Ruminococcus albus AD2013: one gene and its partner. Each later gene encodes a partner of the first gene's protein in a complex. Links are inferred from orthologs where the notes say so. Each region holds a gene or a part of one and is shown on either strand. Other genes may lie near its edges. The genes, in order: metK and groL.

Region 1 (12,367 bases):
GCCGATTTTGTACAAACAAATGTTTTTTCTTTTTACTCGGACATATTTTTGCAAGAGTTGTACAAAAACGTACAACTTTTCCGCTATTTTCACTGAGTATAGAAAGGCAATGGCTCATTGGGGCTTTTTATATAGATGGTATCGGTGCGCACGATGGCAGGCTGCCGCCCGTCTGTGACTACGGCACATAGGGCGCGTGTCATACTGTACCGACCGAACAGCATCTTGACAACAGAATAACTGTCAGTCTTTTTGGTATATGCAAACATAACTTTTATTATCACTGTCTCTTTACTTTTGGGGAGATATGTGCTATAATAATAAAGTATGTACGGTGAGCTTGTATGTTTGGCTCACCAAAAGCTGAAACAGAAAGGAAAACATATGCTCAAGATAATCGGTGTGCGCTTCAAAAGCGTTGGCAAGATATATTATTTCGACCCGGGCGATGCCGAACTTAAAAACGGTGATAAGGTCATTGTCGAAACTTCCCGCGGCGTTGAATGCGGCGAGGTCGTTATGACCGACAGAGAAATAGATGAAACAAGCTTCAAAAACCCCATAAAGCCAATAATCAAAAAGGCTGACGAACGCGATCTCAAAACGATAGAACGCAATAAGCAGAGAGAGCAGGAAGCTTTCGAGATATGCAAGCAGAAGATCGAAGCCCATAAGCTGAAAATGGATCTGATAGATGTTGAATGCACATTCAGCAATAATAAGATGCTTTTCTACTTTACCGCTGAGAACCGCGTGGATTTCCGCGAACTGGTCAAAGACCTGGCAAGCGTTTTCAGGACAAGGATAGAGCTTCGTCAGATAGGTGTCCGCGATGAAGCTAAAATGCTCGGCGGACTGGGAATATGCGGACAGCCCTTCTGCTGTTCAAGATTCTTAGGCGATTTCCAGCCAGTTTCCATTAAAATGGCAAAGGAGCAGGGACTCAGCCTTAACCCCACAAAGATAAGCGGCTGCTGCGGCAGACTCATGTGCTGCCTGAAATACGAGCAGGACAGCTATGAGGATCTTCTGAAACATACCCCGAAGGTCGGCGCGATAGTTAAAACCACCGACGGCAAGGGCGTTGTTCAGGAGGTAAACCTGCTGACAGGCAAGCTGAGGGTAAAGATCGACCGTTCAGATAATGTCATCACCGTCAAGAAAGACGATGTTGAAGTCCTCAAGGACGGCAATATAAAGATCGACAAGAACGAGCTGAAAGCTCTTAAAGGACTGGAGGGTAAGTAAATGCCGTCATCACCCGTTCATCTGCTGCTGGCATATAGAATGGCTGACAGTCTGAATGTAAAAAACAAAGCAGACTTCCTGCTCGGCGCCATCGCCCCCGACTGCGTGAACTACGGTCAGGAACAGGCAAGTGAGGAAGTCAGGTATACAGCCCATATCCGTGACAAGGATTATGATATCTGGAAAGCCAAGCTAAAAGCTTTCGCCGTGGATAACGCAGAAAAGTTTGCTGATAAAAAAGATTTTCTCCGCGGCTACCTTTTCCACTGCTGGTCGGATATAGCCTGGGACGAAGCAGTTCAGCCGAAGATATTCGAGTTTCTCGGAACACTTGGCTACGGCTACGATGATATGACTAAGCAGAAATGGCAGGAACTTTACCGTTTCAACAGCCTTGCTGTAAAAAGCAAGGAATATGCTGAGTGTACCGAGTTTGTCAAGCAGGGCAAGCCTGTGGATATAGCAGGCTGTTCCGCAGAACTTATATCGAAGTATGCGGCTTACGTCGCAGATGATTACCGCGACAAGATACTCGATGAAAAGCCCCTCTTCCTGAACGATGCGCATATAGCCGCAACAGTTCAGCAGATGAATGAAGCGGGTTACAGCGAAGAACTGGCAAAGTTGTAAAAACAGAAGCAAAAAACAAAAGATACTGAGTAGAACTCAGAATAATTTAAAATGGAGATGTTTAAAATGTTGATGTCATTAACAGAGACCACAACCACAGCACAGAACGTGTTCACACCATTCCCTTTCCCTATGCATCTGGGATTCTGCATTGCGGCTACTATAGTATATGGTATATATTTCGTTAAGCAGAAGACAATACAGCACTTTCTTCTGCTGCTTGCCTGCGACCTTACTTTTATCACTCAGATAAATACTTCCAAGCCTGCCCTGACCTTCCTGTTCATAGCAGAGATAGTTCTGCTGCTGGGTGCTGCTTTCTTCTCGATAAAGTACAGCAGGGCGCAGAAAGCTGCAGAAAAGGAAAAGAAAAAGGCTCCCAAGCAGGACAGCGACACTGTTGACAGCGCTTTTGAGGACTAAAGCATGAAGATAGTTATCCTTGACAGCGAAACAGTTTCCCGCGGCGGCGATGTCAGCTTAGACGGCATAACCTCTCTCGGTAAAAGCGAAGTTTACGGCTTCACACCAAATGACGAAGTTGCCGACAAGATAGGCGATGCCGATGCGGTGATATGCAATAAGTGCCTTATCACCGAAGAAGTTTTCAGCAAATGCCCTAACCTTAAATATGTGGGTCTTTTCGCAACGGGCTACAATAATGTTGACCTTAAAGCGGCTGATAAGCACGGTGCGGCAGTCTGCAATGTGCCCGCATATTCTACCGATTCCGTGGCACAGCACACCTTTGCATTGATACTCAACCACTTCAATAAAATAAGGGCGTATGCAGATACAGTCGATAACGGCGACTGGGTCAACTACAAACTTTTCACCTACTTCTATATACCTACTTACGAGCTGAAAGGCATGAGGATAGGCATCATCGGTTACGGCAGCATAGGCAGGCGCGTGGCTGAGATAGCCAGAGTTTTCGGAATGGAAGTTGTAACTTACACACGTTCTCCCGAAAAAGTGGGCGAGGGTGCAAAAGCTGTAAGCCTTGATGAACTCCTCAGGACAAGTGATGTAGTTACCATGCACTGTCCCCTTAACGAGCAGACCAAGGAAATGATAAACAAGGAAGCTCTTGAAAAGATGAAGCCTACCGCATACTTCGTGAATACTGCAAGGGGCGGAGTTGTCAATGAGTATGACCTTGCTGATGCCCTGAACAACGAAGTCATTGCAGGTGCAGGCATAGATGCCCTGACTTTTGAACCTATGCGCGAGGACTGTCCTTTGAGAAATGCAAAGAACGCTACTATAACGCCTCACATTGCATGGGCACCCAAACAGACAAGGATACGTCTGCTTGAAGTTGTATCTGCAAACCTGAAAGCATGGATAGACGGCAAACCGCAGAATGTGGTGAACGGGAAATAATACTCCGTCCGCGCAGATAGATTTGAAATGCAAATCAGAATAAATAACAATGCCCCGAAGCGTTTTGTAATGCTTCGGGGCAAAATTTGTTTATTAAGATCCGGCTAATGATCTTTGTTTTTTGATTATAAGCAATGGTAAACCTTTGAGCTTTCTCCATATAAAAACTACAGGTATGACCATCAGGCAGGTCACCAGCCATATAATAACAAAATTTCGAGCTCCTGTAACTTTTAAAACAATGTCGTTTGCAATAAAGAAAAAAGGCATAGGATCGTAATGTATCACCATTATATCCATAGAACTTCTTCCAAGTTCACGAAGCGGTATTATCCTCTCCGGTAAAGCCGAACAGATCAGTATCAGTGCTGAAGAACCTGTAACGCCTGTAAGCAGAAACATTGACAGACTGTTAAATTTCAGGGTGTGCATATTTACCACCGGGGGATACAGATGGCAGCATACTATCAATGTAACGCCAAGTATCAAGCCGTATATAAGATTGCGGTGTTTGTTTTTGCGGTCGATATAATTGAAAAATAGAAACCCGAAAGCAATAAAAAACACAGCGGGTATTATACGTATAGCAGCTGCCGCAAGAAATCTTGTGACTTTTTCTTTCATCAAGCCTTGTATTTTCAATCTAGAGTATATCTTTACTGCAAAGAGTGAAAAGTAAAGCGATATCAAAAGAATCACTCGTATGTCAAGTTTAAGTTTGTATTTCAGAAAATGGAACAGAAGCCGTGCAAAGAAAAGGGTCGAAAGAAACCACAGCGGTGCATTGCCCATCGTTGTCCATGTGGCAGTGATCATACCTGTGATATGGTCATCTTCGTTGCCGTAACGATAGTAGTAAACCAATATAAATAATACTGAATAGAGATAGTAAGGCACCATGATATGCATGAATAATCTGCCCGCTTTCAGGGCAGGGACAGTATCCTTTTTTGAGATACTGTCCTTATAGCCCAGCAAAAAACCTGTGATGACAAAGAACAGAGGCATATGAAAAGAATATATCAGCCTTACAAAATAGTGAGCGATATGGTTGCTGTCGGGAACTACAAGATTGACATGACCCAACATTACCAAAAGTATCCCGATGCCTTTTGCATAATCGATATAGTCAAGAGATTTTGCTTTGCTGGCAGAGCGGGCTTTCTTTTTTTCAGCCATTATTTTACAGCGTCCAGGAGAGCCTGTACCTTATCTGTGCGCTCCCATGCTACGCCCAGATCTTCTCTGCCCATGTGACCGTATGCTGCCAGCTGCTTGTACTGGGGCTTGCGGAGATCGAGCATATCGATGATAGCTGCGGGACGGAGATCAAAGATGTCGTTGACTGCTGCACTGAGTCTTTCATCGGATACCTTGCCTGTGCCGAAAGTATCCACCAGTATGGAAACAGGGTTTGCAACACCGATAGCGTATGCAAGCTCAACTTCGCATCTGCTTGCAAGACCTGCGGCTACGATATTCTTAGCTACATATCTTGCTGCATAAGCTGCGGAACGGTCAACTTTCGTTGGATCCTTGCCGGAGAAGCATCCGCCGCCGTGGCGAGCATATCCGCCGTAGGTATCAACGATGATCTTTCTGCCTGTAAGACCGCTGTCGCCCTGAGGTCCGCCGATAACGAATCTGCCTGTGGGGTTCACGAAGTATGTGGTCTTGTCGTCGAGAAGTCCTGCGGGGATAACGTGCTTGATGACTTTCTCGATGATATCAGCTCTTATCTGCTCCATGGATACCTTGGCATCGTGCTGTGAGGATACTACTACTGCATCTATCCTTGCGGGCTTGCCGTCAACGTACTCAACAGTTACCTGAGTTTTTCCGTCGGGACGGAGGTAAGGAAGTGCGCCGTTCTTGCGAACTTCTGTAAGTCTGAGAGCCAGCTTGTGTGCCAGGGATATAGGCAGGGGCATGAGTTCGGGAGTTTCATCGCAGGCATAGCCGAACATGATACCCTGATCGCCTGCACCTGTATCGAATGCATTTTCCTCTCTGCCCTCGAGAGCGTTGTCAACGCCCATAGCGATATCGGGGGACTGCTTGTCGATAGTGGTCATAACAGCGCAGGTATGGCCGTCGAAACCGTACTTTGCTCTGTCATAGCCGATACCCACTACGGTATCGCGTACTATCTGGGGGATATCCACCTGTGCCTTGGTGGTGATCTCGCCCATGCACATTATCATACCTGTTGTTGTCACAGTCTCGCAGGCAACTCTGGAATAGGGATCCTGTTCCAGCATTGCATCGAGGATAGCATCGGAGATCTGGTCGCAGATCTTATCGGGGTGACCCTCGGTCACCGATTCGGAAGTGAAAAGAAATCTTGACATGAATAGTTCCTACCTTTCTTATAAAGAAACTTAGTCGGCTCAACCGACATATACTGTTGCTAACCGTTAAATCAACAGCCAATAAAAAGCCTCTCAATTCCGAAGGAATGAGAGGTGAGATCTTTTTGATAAAAATTCCTCATCTTTCGGAAATAACCGCAGGATTTGGCACCTTGACGAACTGCATAATACAGCACACAGGTTGCCGGGCTTCACAGGACCTGATTCCTCCACCGCTCTTGATAAGGCTATTAAATTTAACGTCTAACATTATACTACATTCTTACTCTGTTGTCAACAGTTTTAACGTTTTTTTTTACAAGGTACGCTATACTAACTCTTTATAGATAGAGTAAGCGGAAATCTATTTGTAATGAAAGACTATATAATCGGCGCAATTTTAAATATTTTTAAACAAATGATAGAATGTTTGAGAAAGCGCTTGACAAATCAGGATTGTCGTGGTATAATAATTTTCGTTGACTGGTCAAGTCAATGACCCAAATGCGGGTGTAGTTCAATGGTAGAACTCCAGCCTTCCAAGCTGGCCACGTGGGTTCGATTCCCATCACCCGCTTTTACTGTTGAATGCAGTATATGCGTCATTAGCTCAGCTGGATAGAGCAACCGCCTTCTAAGCGGTAGGTCACTGGTTCGAATCCAGTATGGCGTGTTACGGTGGGTATAGCGTAGTTGGTTAACGCGTCAGATTGTGGTCCTGAAGATCGAGAGTTCGAATCTCTCTACCCACCCTACAGCTTCTCGGAAATATTTGAGGGGCTGTTTTTTTATAGTTTACTGCCATTCCGGAATTCAGGCGGTGTGATAAATGAACTTATATGACTTTCGCAAACCACTCGTTAGACGGGTGGTTTTTTTGATAGTTCGCGGGTTCGTTGCATAAATTGCGGGAGACTTTGATATGTACATACCTTACATATAACAACTCCCCAGAGCGGTACGTACATCATCGGCGGACTTCCTCAGATGTTGTATGTACATTATCTGTCAAGACGAAAGACATACGAATAAAATAACGAACATTCTTCTAAAAAAAAGCGCATAAACTGCGCAATAAATGGTGAGGTAATGCCAAATTTTTGAATTGACACAAAGTTGTATATGTGATATAATGTGTGCAACGATGAAGATCGCAGTTTATATGCGCTCAGCTGTCGGCGGAAACGTCGGGGCACACACAGCGGCGGCGCACCAAAACGGAGGTAATTATCATGAGCAACAAGCTTGCAAACACACCTGAAGTGAAGATAGGTCTTGTGGCAGTTTCAAGAGACTGCTTCCCCATGAGCCTGTCAGAAAACAGAAGAAATGCCGTAGCTAAGGCTTATACCGAAAAGTACGGCGCAGAGGGACTTTTTGTATGTCCTACCGTTATTGAGAACGAAGTACACATGAGAAAGGCTCTTGACGAAGTTAACGCTGCGGGCTGCAACGCTCTCGTTGTATACCTTGGCAACTTCGGTCCCGAGACCCCTGAAACACTGCTCGCTAAGTATTTCGACGGCCCTGCAATGTTCGTTGCAGCTGCTGAGGATGACTGCGGCGATGCACTTATCGACAACAGAGGCGACGCTTACTGCGGTATGCTCAATGCCAGCTACAACCTCAAGCTGAGAGGCGTAACTGCTTACATTCCCGAGTATCCTGTTGGTACTGCTCCCGAAGTTGCTGATATGATAAACGAGTTTATCCCTATCGCAAAGACTATCGTTGGTCTGAGAAATCTCAAGATCATATCCTTCGGTCCCCGTCCTCAGGACTTCCTGGCTTGCAATGCACCTATCGCAAGACTGTATGACCTGGGCGTTGAGATCGAGGAAAACTCCGAGCTTGACCTGTTCGCAGCTTACAACGAGCACAAGGACGATCCCCGTATCCCCGGCGTTATCGCTGATATGGAGAAGGAACTGGGCGACGGCAACAAGATGGCAGGCATCCTGCCCAGACTTGCTCAGTACGAAGTAACTCTGCTTGACTGGGCTGAAGAGCACAAGGGCGAGAGACAGTTCGTTGCATTTGCTAACAAGTGCTGGCCTTCATTCCAGACACAGTTCGGCTTCGTTCCCTGCTATGTAAACGGCAGACTGGGCGCAAGGGGTATCCCTGTATCCTGCGAAGTTGATATCTACGGCGTTCTTTCCGAGTACATCGGTCAGTGCGTATCCGACGATATCGTTACTCTGCTGGATATCAACAACACTGTTCCCGGCAACATTTACAGAGAGGATATCGAAGGCAAGTTCGATTATACTCAGAGAGATACATTCATGGGCTTCCACTGCGGCAACGGCAGCTGCTGCATCCTGAACAACCCTGTTATGAAGTATCAGCTCATCATGCACAGAGGTCTGGAGCCTGATGTTGAGCCTGATATCACAAGAGGTACTCTTGAGGGCGACATCAAGCCCGGCGAGATCACATTCTTCAGACTTCAGTCTACTGCTGACGCAACTCTGCGTTCTTATGCAGCTGAGGGTGAGATCCTGCCTGTAGCTACTCGTTCCTTCGGTACTATCGGTATCTTCGGCATCAAGGAGATGGCAAGATTCTACAGATATGTACTGCTGGAGAAGGGCTATCCTCATCACGGTGCAGTTGTATTCGGTCACCACGGCAAGGCACTGTTCAATGTGCTGAAGTTCCTGGGTGTTGAAGACAGAGAGTACAACAGACCTGCTTCCACAAGATATTTTGGCGAGAACCCTTACAAATAAATTGCTTTAAAAGAAAAGACTGCTGCGAAGTGACGCGGCAGTCTTTTTTTGTATGTAGATTTTGGGATAAAAAAAGCCCCCGAAGCCTTAAACTTCGGGGAAAACGTCGCTGAGAGGATTCGAACCTCCGGCCTGCCGCTTAGGAGGCGGCCGCTCTATCCAGCTGAGCTACAGCGACTTATCAACTTAATTATTATACCATATCTCAGAGGAAAATGCAAGACCTTTTTCAAATTTTTTTCAGTCTGCCGATATGATATCCTTTATGACTTCCCCTGCAAGTATAAGTCCTGCCACGGAGGGGACAAAGGCTACAGAACCGGGAACGGAACGTCTGCCTTCCTGTGGTTCTTCGGAACTTGTGCGGGGAGTTATGGGTTCTTCCTCGGAGTAGACTACTTTGAGGTGTGCAACATTACGCTTTTTGAGTTCGCGGCGCATCACCCTTGCAAGAGGGCATCCCTTTGTCTTATAGATATCGGTGACGCGGAATGCGGTGGGGTCAAGCTTATTGCCTGCGCCCATGGCGGATATCACGGGTACTCCTGCGGCTTTGGCTTTCATTATTATCTCTATCTTGCCTGTGACAGTGTCGATGGCATCTATCACGTATGTATACTGTGTGAAATCGAAATCATCGGCGGTCTCGGGCATGAAGAAACAGTTATGTACATTTACGGTTATATCGGGGTCGATATCGTGTATCCTTTCGGCGGCTATCTCGGTCTTGTATCTGCCGACGGTGCTGTGGAGGGCGATTATCTGGCGGTTGAGGTTAGTGGTGCTGACGGTATCGCTGTCGATAAGGTCGATGGTGCCTACTCCGCTTCTGGCAAGGGCTTCAACTGCAAATCCGCCTACTCCACCTACCCCGAAAACTGCCACGCGGCTGTTCTGGAGTTTTTCCATGGCTTCACTGCCGAGAAGCAACTCGCTTCGTGCATACTGTTCTTTCATATTAGTCCTCCGTGAAATTACTTGCTTTATTGATAATTGTCGAGCCGTACTGTCAGACGGAAATATGTACTCTGACAAACTTGCACAGATTTTTGCTGACGGTGCAGATCTCCCGCAAGCTTTTTAAAGTTGAAAGAATTTATCTTTGAACCAGACTTTTTTTACTTCAAAGCTTTTGCCGTCAAGATATTCAAGACAACCGCTTTCGGTGGCGAAGCGGAATGTGAGTTTATAGGAACACAGCGCCTGGGTCTTCACGCCGAGGGCGCGGTTTATCTTGTTGCTGCCGTATTTTCCGTCGCCCAGCAGAGGGTAGCCGATGTGTGCAAGATGTGCTCTTATCTGGTGAGTTCTGCCTGTGACGAGATCGACTTCCAGAAGTGCCAAGTCGGACTGCTTATTCTCAGCAAGAACTTTATATCGGGTTATCATGGTCTTACTGCCCGGGAAAGACTTGTCCTCTACACGGACTACCTTTGTCTTTTCATCGCGGCGATGGAAAGCTTTCAGCTCGGCGGACTTTTTATTAGGGATACCCACTGTAACGCAGAGATAGAGTTTTTCAAGTTCCCTGTCCTTGACTTTCTGATTGAGCACCCGCAGGCTTTCGGCATTTTTGGCACATATAACTATACCCGAGGTATTCCTGTCGATGCGGTTGCACAGGGCGGGAGTGAAGCTGTTTTCGGTATCGGGATCGTATTCCCCTTTGTCATAGAGATAGTGCAGAACACGGTCTATCAGTGTATCCGCTTCTCCGCTTTCGTCCTCATGCACCACAAGACCGCAGGGCTTATCGCAGAGGAGTATATTTTCGTCCTCGTACACTATTTCGATATCCTTGGGCGCGTTGAGGAAACGGTGGGCTTCATCGCGCTTTTCGGGGAAAAATTCATCATTGATATAGAGCTGTACGCTGTCGCCCTCGCTGAGTTTTGTGCTTATCTCACAGCGTTTGCCGTTAAGCTTTATGCGCTTTAACCTGATGTATTTGTACATCAGGTTTTTCGGCAGTGCAGGGACTGCCTTGGTGAGAAATTTATCCATGCGCTGTCCCGCGTCATTTTTGTTTATACTGAATTCTCTCAAATTTATCCTCCGCCTATTTTTTGTGATGTTTTATAGCCTTATTTTACCTGACGTAAAATGTCTACAAGTTCCCGGATATCGCTTTCAAATTTTTCATCGGGGACAGGAAATTTACCTGCTTCTCGGTACCTTATGGCTGATTGAAGTTTGCAGAAGCGCCAACCGTCAGCCAGTGATCTGGGGCGATTTTTGAGCTCTTCCGCTATGTTGATATCCATATCTATCATGTAGGAATCTACCAGATTTACGTATAATTCGGGGTGGCGATGTTCGTTGATCTTATTTATCAGAGCTTGGGATCCTTCTGTTAAGCCCCGTTCTCTGAGCACTCTTGATTTCAGGCACATCACCATATCGGGGCTGAACCAGATATCGTAATTTCCCGAAAACTCCATATCCTTTAGCAGGTCACAGACTTCGATCATTTCATCATAATAGCCGTAGATATACAGCCATGTCGCCAGAGCGGATATATTCTGTAGATCTCTGCTTGATTTAAAACTGCACTTTTTCAGTATTTTGTTACAGTAACTTCTGACTTTCTTTTTATCAACAGTGATGCTTATACGCTCGATCAATTCTGTCATAATCAAACCGACCTTTCGTGGGTATTAGCCCTTTGCAAGATACCAGCTTTCGCCCTCGCCGACGGATACCTCCATAGGCACCGAAAGCTTGACTGCATTTTCCATCTCTTCTTTCAGCACGGCGGAAGCCCTGTCCTTATCCTCGGGGGTTACTTCGATAATAAGTTCATCGTGTACCTGTAATATCAGCCTTGCATCCAGCTTTTCTTCTTTCAGCCTCTGGTAGACCTTTACCATGGCTATCTTGATGATATCCGCCGCCGCGCCCTGTATCGGGGCATTCATAGCGGCACGCTTTCCGAATGCCTGCATGACTTTATTGGTAGCTGAAAGTTCGGGGATATAACGGCGTCTGCCGAATATGGTGGTGACATAGCCGTTCTTTATGCCGTCCTCTACTGTCTTATCCATGAACTGTGATACCTTCGGGAAGTTATCGAGATAGTTCTTGATATACTGCTTGGCTTCTGCCACGCTGACACCTATATCCTTGGATAGTGAGAATGCTCCGATACCGTAGATGATGCCGAAGTTTACTGCCTTTGCGGCTGATCTCATTTCGGGGAGCACCATATCGGCGGGTATCCCGAATACCTGTGAAGCTGTCATGGCATGGATATCCGTGCCCTCTTCAAAAGTTTTTCTCATATTCTCATCGCCGCATACTGCCGCCAGTACACGGAGTTCTATCTGGCTGTAATCGGCATCGAGAAGAGTACAGCCTTCACCCGCAACGAAGAATTTACGCATATTGCGTCCTATCTCCTTGCGCACGGGGATATTCTGCATATTGGGTTCGGTGGAGCTTATACGTCCCGTGCGGGTCTCGGTCTGTTTGAATACGCTGTGTACCCTGCCGTCGGATTCTACTTCTTTCAGCAGACCGTCAACATAGGTGGAGCTAAGTTTTGTAAGGGTGCGGTATTCAAGCACAAGGCGTACAATAGGGTGCTTGTCGGCAAGTTCTTCAAGAACTTCGGCGTTGGTGGAATAGCCCGACTTGGTTTTCTTCTTTGCGGGAAGTCCCAGTTTTTCAAAGAGGACTTCGCCCAGCTGTTTCGGTGATGCGATATTGAATTCGCCGCCTGCAAGGTCGTATATCTGCTTAGTGAGGGCTTCGATATCCTTTTTCAGCCATTTGCCGAACTCACGTATACCGTTTGTATCTGCACGGACACCGTAATGCTCCATAGATGCTAGAACTTCACAGAGGGGCATTTCCACATCGTTGAAGAGTTTGAGCATCTCGGTCTGTTCAAGCTGTAATTTAAGGTTTTCTGCAAGCGGTAGCAGTGAGCATATATCTGCGAAATCGCCCATATCCGAGCGGTAAGTGACCTTATAGGTCAGGCAGAGATTTTCGACAGTGTACTCCCCTGCCTGA
Region 2 (12,387 bases), 300 kb from region 1 along the record:
GTCACCCGCTCTGTCCCTGATATCGACGGGATCGGAATATATCTCCGCTGTATCAGAAGTTCGGGGGTCGGTGCCGTCGGTGGTGTAGTATATACCTGCGGAATCCGATGCGGTCATTTCAAGGGAGATGGCATCGGGATAAAATCCGCTTTCTTTGGAGAATATTACCTGTGAAGCGCACTTTACCTCAGAATTTTTGGCGCAGGGGGTCGCAAGGGTGATATATGCCCCGTTTTTTCCGGAACATACCGTGTACCCTTTAGGGGCTGGCGCGGCAGTGATGCTGTCAACGGCAATACCGCCGTTTTTCAGTGATATGGTACATTCCTCGCCCTTTGGTATCTTTATATCCGCAGATATAACATCGGGGTCATCGAAGCCGTTTTTGGTGCAGTATACCAGCGCATAGCCGCGGGCAGGTATTGTACCGCCGCTGATGGCATGGTCGGCTTTGCCATCACGGCAGAGGGTGTAGTCTTTAAGGTCAACAGCTTTTACGTTCGGGTTGTATATCTCGATCCAGTCGCAAAGCTTGCCTTCGCTGTCACGCAGAGAAGCTTCCTCGAAATTGCCGTCATTTTCGGCACATATCTCGCTGATGACCAGATCTTTCGGGGTCAGGAATATCACAGCGGCCGCGATAATGCCAAGCACTGCTGCACTTGCAGCGACAGCAATGGCCGCCTTCTTTTTATTTGCTTTATCTTCCATGACCTCACCGCCCTTTCCGTATCATCAGATGGTATCACACTTTTTTATTATACTAAATATGAGGTGAATTGTCAATCATATAAACGCAGGTGATATCCAATGTATTCCAATGCAAAACAGGCAGTCCGTATATGAACTGCCTGTTGTTCGTTACTTGATTATCCTGCGGGCTTCAACGTAGAAGCGCTTATCTGCGGCGTGACCCATGGAGAAAGTTTTTCTGGGGAGAGCGCCGTCTTCGATAACGGTGGGGAAGAGCTCGTTTTTACCCATATCTGGGAGCAGGAATCCGATGGAGTTCTTCTTTTTGGAGAGTTCCTTAACTACCTCTGCGCCGTGGATATAGTCGGTTTTGCCGCCGAATTCCTTGGTGTAGTTGTCAAGGAAATTCTGGAGAGAGCCAACAGTCAGCTTTGAGCTTGGCGCATGGACAAATACCTTTTTCTCCTCGCCGTTCTGAACGATAATGAAGCTCTGCTCGCTTTCCTCATCGGAGAGGGCGAGCTTTTCTGTCAGCGCCTTTACCAGGTCATCTTCGTTGACTTCTGTAACTATACGGTGAATAGCTTCAAATTCAAGGGCAGGAGAATGTAGGTTTACCAGCTCGACAAGAGCGTATCTTGCAGGGTGGTCGGAGAGGTCAGCCGAGGGGTCTGCGCGTTTGAGGGTCTCGTAGAATTCCTTTGCAGTGGCAAGGGAGTGGTTGCCGTCACCCATAGCGTAGGTTAGGGGCTGTCTGCCTGTTATGCCGTAGCGGCGCTCAAAAGCTTCCTGTTTAGAGAACTGCTCCAGATGGCTCACGACTATCTCTTCTGTCTCCTTATCGAGAAGCCAGCCTGTGATGTGTCCGCCGCCCTCCATCAGGTCGAAATCGTAGAGCTTTGTGAACTCGTCCTTCTTATCTGCAAGGGGTTCGATGATACGCTTTTTGGCATCGTCAATGAGTATCATGATATGGGGGAGTTCAACGGGAGCGCCCTTGCGTATCTTGATGCGGGGCGGTATACGCTCGATAACGGTGGCTTCTGTTGCCCTTACCTGAGATTCGGAGCCCTTGTAGTACTCGTACTGTTCAAGGTCGATACTGCCGATGATACCTGCCCTTACTCTGCCATCGGACTGAATGCGCTCAATATATATCATAGCATCTTTGTATTCTTCAAAAACGCCCTTTTCAAGATACTCCTTCATGGTGCGGTGTATCTTGTCTATCCTGTAATCCACGCCGGGCTGTTCAAGGTACACCTCGGGAAGTATCAGGTTATAGGCGCTCTTATTATCGCCTACGTATTTTTCAACTCTGTTCCAGTACTCGGGTTCAGAGGTATACTGATCACAGGCAACTACTGCCCACTTGTTCATATCCGTATCCTTGGGCAGAAGGATATCCGCCCCTTTGAATGCTGTTGACATATATTATTCACTCTCCGTCATATCGATTGTATATCCGAAAACAGGACGGTCATCAGCCGTCCTGTTCATCATTATTATTTATAAGTCTGTCAGTCGTTTGCTCCGCAGCAATCCTTGTACTTCTTGCCGCTTCCGCAGGGACAGGGATCGTTCCTGCCGACTTTGTTCTTGTTGCGGATAGTCATATTGTGATGCTCCATAGGTCTGAGCACTTCCTGTCTCTGGGGAGCTACCTGCTGTCTTACCTTGATGGTGAACAGCATTCTTACTGTATCCTCACGGATAGATTCGATCATTGCATCGAACATATCCATACCTTCCATACGGTACTCAACAACAGGGTTCTTCTGACCGTAGCTTCTCAGGCTGATACCTCTCTTGAGCTCTTCCATATCGTCGATGTGATCCATCCACTTGGTATCAACTACCTTCAGCAGACAAACTCTCTCGATCTCGTGGAGCAGTTCTTCGCCCAGTTCTTCCTCTCTTGCATCGTAGAGTTTCTGAGCTCTGTCTTTGAGAGTATTTACGATCTCATCGCGGGATACTTCATCCAGTTCCTCGGGGGTATAGTTGAAGTCGTCCTCGGTGGTGAACAGACCGTTGAGTCTTTCTTTCAGGCCAACCAGGTTCCAGTCATCAGCGATCTCGCCCTGAACATACATATTTACAGAGTCATCGATGAAGTCGTCTATCATCTTCTCGATGGAATCGTGCAGATCTTCGCCGTCGAGAACCTGCTGCCTCTGGCTGTAAATGATCTCACGCTGAGTATTCATAACGTCGTCGTAGTTGAGGACGTTCTTTCTGATATTGAAGTTTCTGCCCTCGATCTTCTTCTGTGAAGACTCGATAACGCTGGAAAGCATCTTGGACTGTATGGGAGTATGCTCGTCAACGTTGAGGGTATCCATCATGCTTGTGATACGATCGCCGCCGAATATTCTCATCAGGTCATCTTCAAGGGAGAGGAAGAATGTGCTCTCGCCGGGGTCGCCCTGACGTCCAGAACGTCCTCTCAGCTGGTTATCGATACGTCTGGACTCGTGTCTTTCTGTACCGATGATATAGAGACCGCCAGCCTCTCTTACCTTTTCAGCCTTTTCCTTTACCTCTTCATCGAACTTCTTGTAAAGCTCTCTGTACTTCTTTCTTGCGGTGAGGATCTCCTCGTCATTTGTGTTGGAGTAGCTTGCTGCTTCAACAGCCTGTTCCTCGGTGTAGCCCTCTTTCTGGAGTGCTGCGAGGGACAGATACTCAGCGTTACCGCCCAGGGTGATATCGGTACCACGGCCTGCCATGTTGGTAGCGATGGTAACAGCACCGAACTTACCTGCCTGTGCAACGATCATAGCTTCCTTATCGTGATACTTAGCGTTCAGCACGTTATGAGGAACGCCTTTCTTCTTCAGCAGCTTGGAGAGGTGCTCGGACTTCTCGATGGATACAGTACCAACCAGTACAGGCTGTCCCTTTTCATGACACTCAACGATCTGGTCGATAACAGCATCGAACTTGCCTGCCTCGGTCTTGTATACAACATCGGGGTGGTCTTTTCTGATTACGGGCTTGTTGGTAGGTATCTCGATAACGTCCAGCTTGTAGATCTCTCTGAACTCGTCCTCTTCGGTAAGAGCTGTACCTGTCATACCCGACAGCTTATTGTAAAGTCTGAAATAGTTCTGATATGTGATGGTAGCGATAGTCTTGGATTCTCTCTTGACTTCAACGCCTTCCTTAGCCTCGATTGCCTGATGCAGACCGTCGTTGAAACGTCTGCCGTCCATAACACGGCCAGTGAACTCGTCAACGATAAGAACTTCGCCGTCACGAACGATATAGTCAACGCCCTCTTTCATAACGCCGTTAGCTTTCAGCGCCTGATTGATGTGGTGTGCCAGAGTCATATTCTCAGCGTCCATGAGGTTTTCAACGTTGAATACCTTCTCTGCTTTCTTTACACCGCTCTTGGTGATGGTGGCAGTCTTAGCCTTCTCGTCGATGATGTAATCGCCGTCCAGCTGGTCGTTATCGATCTTGTCATCCATTTCGATAACGGTAACGGGCTTCAGGGTCTTTGCGAATTTGTCAGCCAGATTATAAAGATCGGTTGACTTGTCGCCCTGACCCGATATGATAAGAGGAGTTCTTGCTTCGTCTATCAGGATAGAGTCAACCTCGTCCACGATAGCGAAAGCGTGCTCTCTCTGCACCTTGTCCTTCTTGTATATTACCATGTTATCACGCAGGTAATCGAAGCCCAGTTCGGAGTTCGTACCGTATGTGATATCACAGTTGTAAGCCACTCTCTTTGCGGTCTTATCCATACCTGACAGTACACAGCCGATGGAAGTATTCAGGAAGTTGAATACCTTACCCATTTCCTCTGACTGGAACTTAGCCAGATAGTCGTTGACTGTTACAACGTGTACGCCCTTGCCCGAAAGCGAGTTGGAATACGCTGCAAGACAAGCAACCAGAGTTTTACCTTCACCTGTCTTCATCTCGGCGATACGTCCCTGATGCAGAACGATAGCACCGATTATCTGAACAGGATAAGGCTTTTTGCCCAGAACTCTCCATGCAGCTTCACGGCATACTGCGAGAGCATCGGGCAGAACTTTGTCAAGGTCGGAAACATCTTCGACCTGTTTTCTCAGCACGGCGGTCTGTTCGCCCAGTTCGGTATCGGACATAGCCGCATACTTATCCTCGAGCTCCAGCACCTTATTTTTGATAGGTTCGATCTTGGCAAGCTCCTTTTTGGAGTAGTTGCCGAATAATTTGTCAAGTAATCCCATTTATCTAGCCACCTTTTTATTGTACAGTAAAGAAACTTTCTGTTATTGATATAAATAGACTATTATATTATACACTAAACACCCGAAAAAGTCAATACCTTGTTTAACGCTTTCGTGGGATAGAATGCCAAGGAGGCGAGCTTGGGGTCAAGCCTTTCGTGAAAGGCTTGCGGAAGAGCACACCATCAGCAAAGCTGATGGTGTGCTCTTCCGCAAGCCTGCTAGCGCGAGGCTTGACCGCGCGCTTTGTTTCCTTGGCATTCCTCACTACATAGCTACAGCCCGTAGCCGCTTCAGGGCGTTTACGGGCTGTCTGTTATTCGTCGGTATCCTCTGCCAGAGTATTTCTGTCGTCCATCAGCTTGAATGTTATATCAAATTCCGTTTCCTTATCGCCTGTCTTTCTTATGACATGGCAGGTCACATCATCGCCGGGTTCCATATTTCTGACAAAAGTAGGAACATCTTCGATATCGTTCACATATGTGCCGTTGATGTGCGTTATAAGGTCGCCGGGCTGAAGGTCGGTATTGGCAACATCACATTCGGGGGCTATGCTCTGCACGCTGAGACCGGGGGTAGAATTTGTCAGTTCGGCTGTTGCTTCGGATATCTGCACAAACACGATACCCATACGCGCCTTGCCCTTTACAGTGCCTGTTTCCATAAGGTCTTCTATCACGGATTTTGCCTCGTTTGTGGTTATGGCGAAGCCTATGCCCTCATAGTCGATGGAAGCAAGCTTCGATGAGGTTATACCGATGACCTGTCCCCACATATTGAACATTGCGCCGCCCGAATTTCCGGGATTTATAGCTGCATCTACCTGAAGGCAGCTGACACCTGCTGTGGAATTTTCGGGGATAACTCTTCTGTCAGTGCCCGATACCACACCCTTTGTTATCGAGTGTCTGTATCCTGCGGGAGTGCCTATGCATACAACGTCCTCGCCGAGCTTTACCTGATCGGAATTTCCGAATTCAGCGGGCTGAAGGTCGGTGGCGGGTATCTTTATAACTGCGATATCCGTCCGCGGGTCGGAGCCTATTACTTCCGCCGCGTACTCCCTGCCGTCGCTCAGTACGGCTTTTATACCGTTTTTGGCTTTGTCGATAACATGGGCATTGGATACAATGTATCCATCGGTACTTAGGATTATGCCGCTGCCCTTGCCCGATGGCATTATCGTGCTCTGCTCGGTGAATATATCCAGGGATACTACCGAAGGCCCGCAGACTTCTGCAATGCCCTGAGCGGTGTATCTGCCCATTTCGTCTTTCAGTTCATCACCGACTTCGGGTCTGTCGGCGACTTTCATATTGAAAGTCATATGTTTGCCGCCTGTGACGAGGTTTGATACCACGCCCTTTCCCCTTGCGCTCACGCAGGCGATAAGGAAACCTGTGCCCAGAAATATCACGGCAAACAGCGTATTCAGTACAACACGCTTTGCAATACCTTTGCTTCGCGGCTTTTCCTCGATATCGGGCAGTGTTATGCCGCGCCAGAAATCTCCGTCAACTATCTCATCATTTTCAACTGCCCCCTTGGGCATATTGAAATATTTTATGCTGTAGTCCCAGCTGTTCGATGCATCCTTGGCGAGCTTTTCTGCGGCATCGGTAATGTCCTCATCGGTGGTCTCGCCTTGGGTGTTCTCGGTGAGGTCTTTCTCAAGATCCATCAGGTTATCACCTCTCTTTTATTTGTAAAAAGGGGACTGCCGCGAACAGCAGTCCTCTGACGTTCATCATTCCTCGTTTTTCTCGGCTTTGGGTATGGTAAAGGTGAATTCGGTATACTCGCCTTTAAGGCTCTTTACCATTATCTTGCCGCCGTGTATCTCGACTATGGAGCGTGCGATATTAAGTCCCAGCCCCAGACCCTGAGCGTGTATGCCTCGGGATTTATCTGTTTTGTAGAATCTGTCGAATACCAGCGGAAGCTCGTCTTCAGCCAGACCCTCGCCGCTGTTCCTTATGGAAACGGAAGTAGCATCCTCTCCGTCCTCGAATGAGAATTCGATATAGCCGCCCTTATCCACAAACTTTATGGCGTTTTCGATAAGGTTGTACATCACCTGATGTATAAGGTCGATATCGGCGTACATATTTATCCTCTGCACATCAAGTCCGCGGATATCGATGTTTTTCTCATCTATCCTCGGCTCAAAGGTCAGCAGGGTATCTAGTATCGGCTCGGTCACAGGGAAAGAAGTCTTGTTGGGTTCAAGCTCTCCTGCTTCTATTTTGGCAAGGTTCAGCATACTCTTTACAAGACGGGTAAGTCTTCCGACCTCGGAGGAGATTATCCTCATATAGTAATTCTGCTGTGATTTCGGTATAGTGCCGTCAAGTATGCCGTCTACAAAGCCGCCTATGGAAGTCATCGGTGTCCTGAGCTCATGTGAAACGTTTGCCAGAAAGCTGTTACGCATGGTATCATAGCTTTTCAGGTTGGCAGCCATTTCGTTGAAGGCTATGGAGAGTTCATTGAACTCCTTGGTGGTATACTCGGGGAGTGTTACCGAGAAATCGCCGTTACCAAGCTTTTTGGCTATCTCTGCGACTTCGGTGATAGGCTCTGTCAGCTTCAGCGTAGCGAAATACACCAGGAACATTACTACCAGCAGTACGGCTATCGCACTGACCATGAATATCTCCATGATGTTTTTGGTGTAGTTGTCCTGCTGTGATTTTGGCGAGTATGCCAGCACATAGTACCTCGGACCGTTGGCGGAAAAGGAATCGCCCGTGATATGGCAGACCTCGTCAAGTTCGCCGTTTAGGTCGTCATAGGAGTATGTAGTAGTACCATTGAATTTTATCAGCAGTTCGGGGTCGATGTTTTCGACTTCGCCGCCGGTAGCCGCCACTACATATCCATCATCACTGCACAGCAGATAATCGGAGTTGCTGCCTATGGCATAGGTCTTCATCTCCGCTGCCACATCTTCACGCCATCTGTCAGGCTGCTCCAGCATTTTTTCCTGCGTATATGAAGCAAGAGCCCTGGCATCTTTCAGCATGAGGCTCTTTTTTTCATCTAAGAAGTACCTTGAAGAAACAAGCAGTAATACTGTTCCTAAGCAACAAAAGCTTATCAGTATTACTGCTGAGCAAATCGCAAAGTACCTTGTAAATATACTTTTGCCGTTATTCATTGTTGTTTTCGGAAACTTCAAACTTGTAGCCTACGCCCCAAACAGTTTTCAGTGCCCACTTGTCGGAAACGCCCTCAAGCTTTTCACGAAGTCTCTTTACATGAACGTCGATAGTTCTCGAGTCACCATAGTACTCAAAGCCCCATACTTCGTCAAGAAGCTGATCTCTGGTATAAACTCTGTTGGGGTTCGATGCCAGATGGAACAGCAGTTCCAGCTCCTTCGGGGGAGTATCCATTACCTGACCGTTAACTCTCAGCTCATATCTTGTCATATTTACAGAAAGCTTGTCATACTTGACTTCCTTGATCTCGCTCTCTGCAGAGGACTGACCAACTCTTCTGTAAACTGCCTTGATCCTCGCGATAACCTCTTTGGTATCAAATGGCTTGACGATATAATCGTCAGCACCGAGCTCAAGACCCAGTACCTTATCAAAGGTCTCTACCTTAGCTGTTATCATAATGATCGGAACGTTTGACTTCTTTCTGATCTCACGGCATACCTGCCAGCCGTCGATGCCGGGCAGCATGATATCAAGCAGAATGATATCGGGCTTCAGCGCATTGAATTTTACGACCGCTTCTTCACCGTCGTGAGCCAGGATAACGCCATATCCGTCCTTTTCCAGATAAAGACGCAGCAGCTCGCAGATATTCTTATCATCATCAACTACCAAGACTCTTCCCAGTGACATATTCATCTTCCTTTCGTCGCCTCAGCCACACCCGGACTGCAAGCTATTAATTTTATGCTGTCCCTTTGAGGGGATAGCAATATAATTTAAATGATAAATTAGTAATTACAGTATAACAAATTTACAATCAACTTTTGTGAACTCAGTACTAATTTTTTGTGAACATCTTATAAATTAAATGCAACGAGAACAGAAATATTCAAAGAATAATCACAAAGTCTACAACAGATGATTTTTATCACATTACTAATTATAGTAATTATAACATAAAACTTCATAAAATAACAGACACATACTAACACAATTTTCATGGTATACACAGACCTCTATTTGTGCAAATCTACAAAAATCGGGTAGACGTATTGCAATTTATAAAAATCGTGGTACAATATACTTAGCACTCGGATACAAAGAGTGCTAAAACAACATTTTGCAACATATAATTCTATATATACGAGGAGGAAATTATAATGAATATCAAACCCCTTATGGACAGAGTCGTTATAAAGATGACCGAGGCTGAGGAGACTACAGCAAGCGGTATCATACTTGCAGGCGCTGCCAAGGAAAAGCCCCAGGTAGCTGAGGTAGTAGCAGTAGGTCCCGGCAAGAAGGACGTTGAGATGAATGTCAAGGTCGGCGACAAAGTGCTGGTAAGCAAGTACAGCGGCACAGATGTCAAGGTTGACGGACAGGAATATACCATTCTTAAAATGGAGGACGTTCTGGCAGTAGTTGAATAATTGCACAGGTACATCAGGTATAGATAAATATTACAATTACCATAGTTCATATCATTCTTCATAGCTAACAGTAAGCATTAGTCTTCCGCAAAAATTATGAATTATGAATTATGAATTATGAATTATCAAAACGGAGGTAATTTACAATGGCAAAGCAGATCATTTACGGCGAAGAAGCCAGAAAAGCACTGCAGGCAGGTATCGACCAGCTGGCTGATACCGTTAAGATAACACTGGGACCCAAGGGCAGAAATGTAGTTCTCGATAAGAAGTACGGCGCTCCACTCATCACAAACGACGGCGTTACAATCGCAAAGGAGATCGAGCTGGAAGACGCTTTCGAGAATATGGGCGCTCAGCTGGTAAAGGAAGTTGCTACAAAGACCAATGACGCAGCAGGTGACGGTACCACAACCGCAACTCTGCTTGCTCAGGCGCTGGTACGCGAGGGCATGAAGAACATCGCTGCAGGAGCTAATCCTATGATCCTGAAGAAGGGTATGGCTAAGGCAGTTGAGACCGCTGTTGAAGCTATCATCGCTAACTCCAAGAAGATCGAGGGCAGCAAGGATATCGCAAGAGTCGGTGCAGTTTCTGCTGCTGATGATACCATCGGTCAGCTGATCGCTGAGGCTATGGAGAAGGTAACTGCTGACGGCGTTATCACTCTGGAAGAGTCCAAGACAGCTGAGACTTACAGCGAGGTTGTTGAGGGTATGCAGTTCGACAGAGGATACCTCAGCCCTTACATGGTAACAGATACCGATAAGATGGAAGCAGTTCTCGATGACGCTCTCGTTCTTATCACAGATAAGAAGATCGGCAATATGCAGGATATACTCCCTCTGCTGGAGCAGATCGTAAAGATGGGCAAGAAGCTCCTCATCATCGCTGAAGACGTTGAGGGCGAGGCTCTGAGCTCACTGATACTCAACAAGCTGAGAGGAATCTTCACTTGTGTTGCTGTAAAGGCTCCCGGCTTCGGCGACAGAAGAAAGGAAATGCTCCAGGATATCGCTATCCTGACAGGCGGCGAAGTAATCTCCACCGAGCTTGGCATGGAGCTGAGCGAAGCTACTCTTGAACAGCTGGGTTCTGCAAGACAGATCGTTGTTCAGAAGGAGAACACCATCATCGTTGGCGGCGCAGGCGAGAGCGAGAATATCAAGGCTCGTATTCACCAGATCAAGGGCCAGATCGAGACCACAACTTCCGATTTTGACAGAGAGAAGCTTCAGGAAAGACTGGCTAAGCTTTCCGGCGGTGTTGCAGTTATCAAGGTCGGTGCTGCTACCGAGGTCGAGATGAAGGAAAAGAAGATGCGTATCGAAGATGCTCTGGCAGCTACAAAGGCAGCTGTTGAAGAGGGGATCGTAGCAGGCGGCGGCACAGCACTCATCAATGCTATGCCTAAGGTTAAGGAGCTTGTTGAAGGCCTTGAGGGCGACGAAAAGACAGGCGCTCAGATCGTATACAAGGCACTTGAAGAGCCTCTGAGACAGATCGCTGCAAATGCAGGCGAAGAGGGCAGCGTTATCATAGATAACATCGTTCGTTCGGGCAAGGTAGGCTACGGCTACAATGCATACTCTGATGAGTATGTTGATATGATACCCGCAGGTATCGTTGATCCTACCAAGGTTACAAGAAGCGCACTCCAGAACGCAGCTTCCGTAGCAGCAATGGTACTGACTACCGAGAGCCTTGTAGCTGACAAGAAGGATCCCGCAGCTGACGCAGCTATGGCAGCAGCCGCAGCAGGCGCAGGCGGAATGGGCGGTATGTACTGATCCACAAATCGCAAAAGATGAATATACGGGCGGAGAGTCAGGTGCTCTCCGTCCTTTTTGTGCAGGTGCGTTTTGGAAAAAAGAAACAGGACTTCGCACACAGCGAAGTCCTGTACATTTCGTATATCTGTTCAGTTAAGTTCAAAGCGCATGGGCAGGAATTCACCGAGTGTGAATTCTCCGTTTGTCAGTATGATAGAGAAATCATCATCGCAGAATTCGCTCATAACCTGCAGGCAAGCACCGCAGGGGCAGCATGGGTGGCTGAAATTGCCCTCCGCACCACCGACGATGGCTATTGCTTTGAATTTTTTGCAGCCCTCGGACACTGCCTTGAATATCGCTGTTCTTTCAGCGCAGATTGTCAGTGAAAACGAGCTGTTTTCAACGTTGCAGCCTGTGAATATCCTGCCGTCCTCGGTAAGAAGTGCTGCCCCTACCGAGAAACCCGAATACGCGCAGTAGGAATTCTGCGCAGCTTCGATGGCAAGCTCCAAAAGTTCCTTGTTTTCCATTATATTACACCCCAAGATCTATCTATTTCGCCGTATAGGCGCCCAACCTCTATCATTATAACATTTGTATGATAAGCTGTCAATAGTTTTTAAACCGAAAATCACACGAAAATGAATGTTCCGCGTACATATGAAAGACGATCTGTTCATACTATCAGGTTGAAATCCGGAATGAAATATGTTATAATATAATTTATGCTATCAAATCAGAAAGGACTGAAAGTTTTGATATATCTTGATAATGCCGCTACCACAAAGCCCTGTGAAGCCGCAAAAGCAGGGGTGATGAAAGGGCTGGAGGTGTACGGTAACCCGTCATCACTGCACCGATGCGGACTTGATGCCGAGCTACTGGTGACTGACGCGAGGACAGTGATAGCCGAAAGTCTGGGGTGTCTTGCTGAGGAGATATTCTTCACATCGGGGGCTACCGAGAGCAGTAACACCGCAATTTTTGGCGCATATAAATCTCAGGGTAAGCGCAAACACAGGGTGGTCACCACAACGATCGAACACCCCGCTACAGCACGCCCCATAGATGAGCTGGAACGCCT

The links.
Region 2: the proteins of metK (region 1) and groL are in contact, whole or in part, in a cryo-EM structure (PDB 8P4O), measured with the Escherichia coli proteins. The link is inferred for Ruminococcus albus AD2013 from one-to-one orthologs.

What each region holds. Positions count from the first base shown.
Region 1 is NZ_JAGS01000001.1:3,278,884-3,291,250, reverse strand. Bases 3,530-6,425 are described here. They hold metK (methionine adenosyltransferase), read right to left. Parts: upstream 5,616-6,425; coding sequence 4,443-5,615; downstream 3,530-4,442. Other genes in these bases: N773_RS0114805 (acyltransferase family protein), read right to left, coding at 3,530-4,443. Also shown: N773_RS22660 (hypothetical protein), read right to left, coding at 90-284; N773_RS0114825 (PSP1 domain-containing protein), read left to right, coding at 385-1,248; N773_RS0114820 (zinc dependent phospholipase C family protein), read left to right, coding at 1,249-1,878; N773_RS0114815 (hypothetical protein), read left to right, coding at 1,930-2,301; N773_RS0114810 (D-2-hydroxyacid dehydrogenase), read left to right, coding at 2,305-3,264; more of N773_RS0114805, read right to left, coding at 3,358-3,529; N773_RS0114780 (L-fucose/L-arabinose isomerase family protein), read left to right, coding at 6,848-8,350; N773_RS0114770 (tRNA threonylcarbamoyladenosine dehydratase), read right to left, coding at 8,591-9,307; N773_RS0114765 (RluA family pseudouridine synthase), read right to left, coding at 9,431-10,396; N773_RS0114760 (DUF6707 family protein), read right to left, coding at 10,435-10,983; polA (DNA polymerase I), read right to left, coding at 11,008-12,367. UniProt on the Escherichia coli protein: Catalyzes the formation of S-adenosylmethionine (AdoMet) from methionine and ATP.
Region 2 is NZ_JAGS01000001.1:2,971,260-2,983,646, forward strand. What follows is about bases 9,081-11,996. They hold groL (chaperonin GroEL), read left to right. Parts: upstream 9,081-9,674; coding sequence 9,675-11,318; downstream 11,319-11,996. Other genes in these bases: N773_RS0113280 (co-chaperone GroES), read left to right, coding at 9,256-9,528; N773_RS0113290 (cytidine deaminase), read right to left, coding at 11,450-11,833. Outside these bases: N773_RS0113250 (CotH kinase family protein), read right to left, coding at 1-711; N773_RS0113255 (DUF1015 domain-containing protein), read right to left, coding at 862-2,124; preprotein translocase subunit SecA, read right to left, coding at 2,214-4,925; N773_RS0113265 (S1C family serine protease), read right to left, coding at 5,242-6,609; N773_RS0113270 (HAMP domain-containing sensor histidine kinase), read right to left, coding at 6,676-7,953; N773_RS0113275 (response regulator transcription factor), read right to left, coding at 8,081-8,785; N773_RS0113295 (cysteine desulfurase family protein), read left to right, coding at 12,059-12,387.